Regions from separate parts of the Litchfieldia luteola genome, predicted to be linked through region 1. Evidence: a T-box and tRNA genes for the amino acid it is inferred to sense, from the RefSeq annotation. Region 1 holds a T-box; the other holds one or more tRNA genes.

What was found. The T-box of region 1 lies ahead of pheS (phenylalanine--tRNA ligase subunit alpha). A T-box ahead of a tRNA ligase gene usually reads a tRNA of that ligase, here a tRNA-Phe.
Region 2: it has a tRNA-Phe gene. The T-box ahead of pheS (phenylalanine--tRNA ligase subunit alpha) is inferred to sense a tRNA for this amino acid. The anticodon was not compared.

What each region holds. Positions count from the first base shown of each region.
Region 1 is NZ_JAGGKM010000004.1:286,563-289,945, reverse strand. It holds gene J2Z26_RS13465 (TrmH family RNA methyltransferase) at 1-533, shown strand, start outside; gene J2Z26_RS13460 (YwaF family protein) at 599-1,273, shown strand; T-box leader at 1,333-1,569, shown strand; gene pheS (phenylalanine--tRNA ligase subunit alpha) at 1,636-2,670, shown strand; gene pheT (phenylalanine--tRNA ligase subunit beta) at 2,692-3,383, shown strand, end outside.
Region 2 is NZ_JAGGKM010000001.1:784-4,166, reverse strand. It holds gene J2Z26_RS00095 (alpha/beta hydrolase family protein) at 1-119, opposite strand, end outside; tRNA gene J2Z26_RS00090 (tRNA-Leu) at 367-447, opposite strand; tRNA gene J2Z26_RS00085 (tRNA-Leu) at 486-571, opposite strand; tRNA gene J2Z26_RS00080 (tRNA-Cys) at 595-668, opposite strand; tRNA gene J2Z26_RS00075 (tRNA-Gly) at 672-746, opposite strand; tRNA gene J2Z26_RS00070 (tRNA-Gln) at 751-825, opposite strand; tRNA gene J2Z26_RS00065 (tRNA-His) at 866-941, opposite strand; tRNA gene J2Z26_RS00060 (tRNA-Trp) at 958-1,031, opposite strand; tRNA gene J2Z26_RS00055 (tRNA-Tyr) at 1,050-1,134, opposite strand; tRNA gene J2Z26_RS00050 (tRNA-Thr) at 1,148-1,223, opposite strand; tRNA gene J2Z26_RS00045 (tRNA-Phe) at 1,248-1,323, opposite strand; tRNA gene J2Z26_RS00040 (tRNA-Asp) at 1,330-1,405, opposite strand; tRNA gene J2Z26_RS00035 (tRNA-Met) at 1,407-1,483, opposite strand; tRNA gene J2Z26_RS00030 (tRNA-Val) at 1,526-1,601, opposite strand; tRNA gene J2Z26_RS00025 (tRNA-Glu) at 1,614-1,688, opposite strand; tRNA gene J2Z26_RS00020 (tRNA-Ser) at 1,705-1,796, opposite strand; tRNA gene J2Z26_RS00015 (tRNA-Asn) at 1,801-1,875, opposite strand; rRNA gene rrf (5S ribosomal RNA) at 1,907-2,022, opposite strand; partial or broken rRNA gene J2Z26_RS00005 (23S ribosomal RNA) at 2,131-3,383, opposite strand, start outside.

The DNA.
Region 1 (3,383 bases):
CAGATGAAGTGATGAAGTTTATAAGTGAGACTGAAAACTCTCAGGGGATTGCTGCTGTGTGTGAACAGTTTCAACATACTAATACTAGATTTTCAAAACTACTACTAGTTGATGCTGTTCAAGACCCTGGAAACCTAGGTACGATGATTCGGACAGCCGATGCAGCGGGATTAGATGCTGTAATCGTAGGGGAGGGATGTGTAGATGTTTACAACTCAAAAGTTGTGCGATCTACTCAGGGTGCGATTTTTCATCTCCCTATCATTAAGGCTAATTTAGAAGAATGGATTATGAGTCTTCAAGAAGAAAAAATTGACATATATGGTACTGCATTAGATGATAGAGCAGTATACTATAAAGAAGTGACAGCAAAGCAATCATTTGCTTTGTTAGTAGGTAATGAGGGTAGTGGAGTGAATCCAATTCTACTAAATCGAACAACTAAGAATCTCTACATACCGATTCACGGGAAAAGTGAATCACTTAACGTAGCTGTTGCAACGGGAATATTGTTGTACCATCTACAAAACTAATGTGGGGAGGGAGTATTATCGAACATTTCTTTGGTCGGACAAATCAAGGAGAGCCTTTTCAGTTTTTGTCAGGTAGCCATCTTATTATGGTAGGTCTACTAGTTTTTCTTGCATTCCTACTCTATTTTTACAGGGAGCAGATAAGAGGTACAGTATGGGGGCAAAGTGTAAGAATCTTACTAATATTGATCCTTGTATTAAGTGAGGTTACACTTACCATTTGGTATAATTACACAGGTGTATGGGACGCTGTTGATACCTTACCCTTTCAACTATGTTCAATCTCCCTCATTTTAAGTGTTTTTATGTTAGTCACCAGGAATTATCTATTATTTGAAGTCACCTATTTTTTAGGAGTGGGTGGTGCTCTACAGGCAATGCTGACTCCGGAGTTATTTTATGATTTTCCGCACTATCGTTATTTTCATTTTTTCCTGGCACACATCGCAATAATAGTAGCCAGCTTTTATATGATTTGGATTGAAAAATATATACCTACATTGAAGTCAGTCCTTAAAGCATTTTTGGCGATAAATATTATTGCTGTCTTCGTATTTACTATAAATAAAATCACAGGCGGCAACTACATGTTTCTAGCTCATAAACCTAGTAACCCAAGTCTAATTGATTTACTAGGTCCTTATCCATGGTATATTTTATCGTTAGAATTTGTAGCCTTGGCTATGTTTTTCATACTATATATCCCATTTGCACTCATAAATAAAAAAAATAGGCAATAGTGGATTGAGTTGCACAATAGAAATCCGTATACTATAATAATAAACGATTTAATATAAAATGAATGACTATGATAGAGTAGAGTAGCTTAAAGGTATCCATTAAGGGAGAAAATGCCATAGACTGAGAGCATTTTTATGGAAATGTTAAGTGAATTCACCTCTTGAGTCGACACCAGGACCGTATAATCAAACTACGTAAAGGTGTACCGGTTTTTACCGTTATCAAAATCAAGTGAGCAGATAAAGTTATTATCTGTTAACAAGGGTGGTACCGCGATGATATCCTCGTCCCTTTTTTAGGGGCGGGGTTTTTTGTTTTTTTTAGGTATTACTCAATAGACCATTATTAAGGAGGATTACAAATGAAGGAACGTTTAAAAGAACTTCAACAAGAAGCAATCGCAAAAGTTGAAGCAGCTAATGATTTAAAAGCACTTAACGATGTTCGTGTAGAGTATTTAGGAAAAAAAGGCCCAATTACTGAAGTATTAAGAGGAATGGGGAAATTATCAGCAGAAGAACGCCCTTTAATGGGAGCTCTTGTCAATGAAGTGCGTGAGTCGATAACAGAAAAAATCGCTGAAAAACAAGCTGAACTTGAAAAGGCAGAAGTCGAAAAGAAGCTAGCTTCAGAAACAATCGACGTAACCTTACCAGGACGCCCAGTTAAAGTGGGTAATCACCATCCGCTAACAGCTGTAATTGAAGAAATAGAGGATTTATTTTTAGGCATGGGCTACTCCATTGCAGAAGGACCAGAAGTTGAAAAGGACTACTACAACTTCGAAGCATTAAACTTACCTAAGGGCCATCCTGCACGTGATATGCAAGATTCCTTCTACATAACAGAAGAAATTTTGCTGCGTACTCACACTTCACCAGTTCAAGCAAGAACAATGGAGAAGCATAAAGGAAAAGGTCCTGTTAAAATAATCTGCCCAGGAAAAGTGTATCGACGCGATAATGATGATGCTACTCATTCACATCAATTTATGCAAATTGAAGGTCTAGTCATTGATGAAAACATTCGCATGAGTGATTTAAAAGGAACTTTAGAAGTGTTCGCGAAAAAAATGTTCGGTGAAGACAGAGAGATTCGTCTACGTCCTAGCTTCTTCCCGTTCACTGAGCCTTCAGTAGAGATGGATATATCATGTTTTATCTGTAGTGGAAAAGGCTGTAATGTATGTAAAAAAACAGGCTGGATCGAAATTCTAGGTGCTGGAATGGTACATCCGAATGTGCTTGAAATGGCGGGCTTCGATTCGAAGAAGTATACTGGTTTTGCATTTGGTATGGGTCCTGAGCGAATTGCAATGCTGAAGTATGGTATTGATGATATACGTCATTTTTACACAAATGATATGCGTTTTGTAAATCAATTTAAAAGAGCTTAATTGAAGGAGGGAATTCACAACATGTTTGTTTCTTATAAATGGTTGTCTGAATATGTTGACTTAACTGGAATTACTGCATCAGAACTAGCAGATAAGATCACGAAAAGTGGAATTGAAGTCGAAGGTATTGAAACATTAAATGAAGGTATTAGTGGAGTCGTCGTAGGTTATGTAGTAGAGCGTGAAAAGCATCCAGATGCTGAAAAGTTAAATAAATGTCTTGTTGATATTGGTGAGGAAGAAACAGTTCAAATTATTTGTGGAGCGGCTAATGTAGACAAAGGACAAAAGGTGGCTGTTGCTAAGGTTGGAGCAGTCTTACCAGGCAATTTTAAAATCAAAAAAGCAAAACTTCGTGGTGAGGAATCACATGGGATGATTTGTTCACTACAAGAACTTGGGATTGAATCAAAGCTTGTTTCAAAGGAATTCTCTGAAGGAATCTTTGTTTTCCCAAATAATGTGGAAGTTGGCACAGATGCGTTAGCGCAACTGAATCGAGATGATCAAATCCTGGAACTCGGGCTCACACCAAATAGAGCAGATTGCTTAAATATGCTTGGAGTTGCCTATGAAGTTGCAGCTATTCTTGGAAGAGACGTAAAGTTTCCTTCGATTGAATTATCAACTAATTCTGAGCAAACAAGTAGTTATGTATCACTATCAGTAGAAGCAAGTGAAGATAATCCTTTATATGTAGCTAGAATAGTTAA
Region 2 (3,383 bases), on a different contig from region 1:
ACAATAATCTTCTCTTCCACTACTTCCTCTTTAAATACCTTCTCTTCATTTGCACATCCAGCTACAACCAGTAGCATTATTAACATTAACAACTTTTTACTAATTCGTAAAACATTCACTAAATGTCACCTCTATTTCAAAAAATAACGAGAAACTCGATAGAAAATATGTAAATAAGTGTCCTAATAGCTTATACGTTACAATTTATAAAAGGTTTCTTCCAAATTGTAATTGATGGTTTAAAGTGAATGTGAGTAGAATGCATTGATTATTTGAGCTAACAGTTATAGTTAAATGAGAACATAAAAAAACCTCACACAATTAAGTGTGAAGCTTGATTTATCAGCGTTTTTAGCTATCTAGTAATACCGGTGGCCGGGGTCGAACCGGCACTCCAGAGGAACACGATTTTGAGTCGTGCGCGTCTGCCAATTCCGCCACACCGGCAAAATATTGCCATTATTCGTATGTCTAAGTTGAAAATATGCCGAGGACCGGAATCGAACCGGTACGGTAGTCACCTACCGCAGGATTTTAAGTCCTGTGCGTCTGCCAGTTCCGCCACCCCGGCATGATAAAAAGGATGGTCTTTTTTGGAGGCGACACCCGGATTTGAACCGGGGATAAAGGTTTTGCAGACCTCTGCCTTACCACTTGGCTATGCCGCCGTCTGGAGCGGAAGACGGGATTCGAACCCGCGACCCCCACCTTGGCAAGGTGGTGTTCTACCACTGAACTACTTCCGCAAAATGGCTGGGCTAGCTGGATTCGAACCAACGCATGACGGAGTCAAAGTCCGTTGCCTTACCGCTTGGCTATAGCCCAATGAAGAAGCTCTATTGATAAAATATTATTTAAAATAAAATGGGGCGACTGATGGGAATCGAACCCACGAATGCCTGAACCACAATCAGGTGCGTTAACCACTTCGCCACAACCGCCATAGACAAAAAAATTTGGCAGGGGCAGTAGGAATCGAACCCACACCGGAGGTTTTGGAGACCTCTGTTCTACCGTTAAACTATGCCCCTATTAAGTTTTAAAAAAAATGGTGGAGGGGGACGGATTCGAACCGCCGAACCCGGAGGGAGCGGATTTACAGTCCGCCGCGTTTAGCCACTTCGCTACCCCTCCACAAAAAAAGGAATGGTGCCGGCGAAAGGAGTCGAACCCTCGACCTACTGATTACAAGTCAGTTGCTCTACCAACTGAGCTACACCGGCAAATTATTAATTTGTATTAAAAAATGGTGGCTCAGGACGGAATCGAACCGCCGACACAAGGATTTTCAGTCCTTTGCTCTACCAACTGAGCTACTGAGCCAACATATGGCGGTCCCGACCGGGATCGAACCGGCGATCTCCTGCGTGACAGGCAGGCATGTTAACCGCTACACCACGGGACCTTGGTTGCGGGGACAGGATTTGAACCTGCGACCTTCGGGTTATGAGCCCGACGAGCTACCGGACTGCTCCACCCCGCGATAATAAATATGAAACGTTATTTTCGCTTTGCGAAAAAACGTTGGTGGAGGATGACGGGATCGAACCGCCGACCCCCTGCTTGTAAGGCAGGTGCTCTCCCAGCTGAGCTAATCCTCCAGATGTGTTTAATGGTGACCCCTACGGGATTCGAACCCGTGTTACCGCCGTGAAAGGGCGGTGTCTTAACCGCTTGACCAAGGGGCCAATATATAAGTTATAGTGGCGGAGAGCAAGGGATTCGAACCCTTGAGACAGTGGTAACCGCCTACACGATTTCCAATCGTGCTCCTTCGACCACTCGGACAGCTCTCCAGAATGGCTCCACAGGCAGGACTCGAACCTGCGACCGATCGGTTAACAGCCGATAGCTCTACCACTGAGCTACTGTGGAATATTAGGAAATACTATTTATTAAAATACAAGCCTAGCAACGTCCTACTCTCACAGGGGGAAACCCCCAACTACCATCGGCGCTGAAGAGCTTAACTTCCGTGTTCGGCATGGGAACGGGTGTGACCTCTTCGCCATTGTCACTAGACTTATTTAATAAGACAATTTCTATTATAATATCTTTATAGAAATTATCAAGAGGAAATTTTTGTTCCTTCAAAACTAGATAACGATAAGACATTCAAGTAAAGAATAAGTGGTTAAGTCCTCGAACGATTAGTATCAGTCAGCTCCACACGTCACCGCGCTTCCACCTCTGACCTATCAACCTGATCATCTTTCAGGGTTCTTACTAGCTTGCGCTATGGGAAATCTCATCTTGAGGGGGGCTTCATGCTTAGATGCTTTCAGCACTTATCCCTTCCACACATAGCTACCCAGCGATGCCCTTGGCAGAACAACTGGTACACCAGCGGTGTGTCCATCCCGGTCCTCTCGTACTAAGGACAGCTCCTCTCAAATTTCCTACGCCCACGACGGATAGGGACCGAACTGTCTCACGACGTTCTGAACCCAGCTCGCGTACCGCTTTAATGGGCGAACAGCCCAACCCTTGGGACCGACTACAGCCCCAGGATGCGATGAGCCGACATCGAGGTGCCAAACCTCCCCGTCGATGTGGACTCTTGGGGGAGATAAGCCTGTTATCCCCGGGGTAGCTTTTATCCGTTGAGCGATGGCCCTTCCATGCGGAACCACCGGATCACTAAGCCCGACTTTCGTCCCTGCTCGACTTGTAGGTCTCGCAGTCAAGCTCCCTTGTGCCTTTACACTCTGCGAATGATTTCCAACCATTCTGAGGGAACCTTTGGGCGCCTCCGTTACATTTTAGGAGGCGACCGCCCCAGTCAAACTGCCCACCTGACACTGTCTCCCATGCGGATCACGCATGAGGGTTAGAATTTCAATACAGCCAGGGTAGTATCCCACCGATGCCTCCACCGAAGCTGGCGCTCCGGCTTCTACGGCTCCTACCTATCCTGTACAAGCTGTACCAAAATTCAATATCAGGCTGCAGTAAAGCTCCACGGGGTCTTTCCGTCCTGTCGCGGGTAACCTGCATCTTCACAGGTACTATAATTTCACCGAGTCTCTCGTTGAGACAGTGCCCAGATCGTTACACCTTTCGTGCGGGTCGGAACTTACCCGACAAGGAATTTCGCTACCTTAGGACCGTTATAGTTACGGCCGCCGTTTACTGGGGCTTCGATTCAGAGCTTCTCTTGCGATAACCCCTCCTCTTAACCTTCCAGCACCGGGCAGGTGTCAGCCCCTATACTTCACCTTGCGGTTTCGCAGAGACCTGTGTTTTTGCTAAACAGTCGCCTGGGCCTATTCACTGCGGCTTTTCTGGGCTATTCACCCTAAAAAGCACCCCTTCTCCCGAAGTTACGGGGTCATTTTGCCGAGTTCCTTAACGAGAGTTCTCTCGATCACCTTAGGATTCTC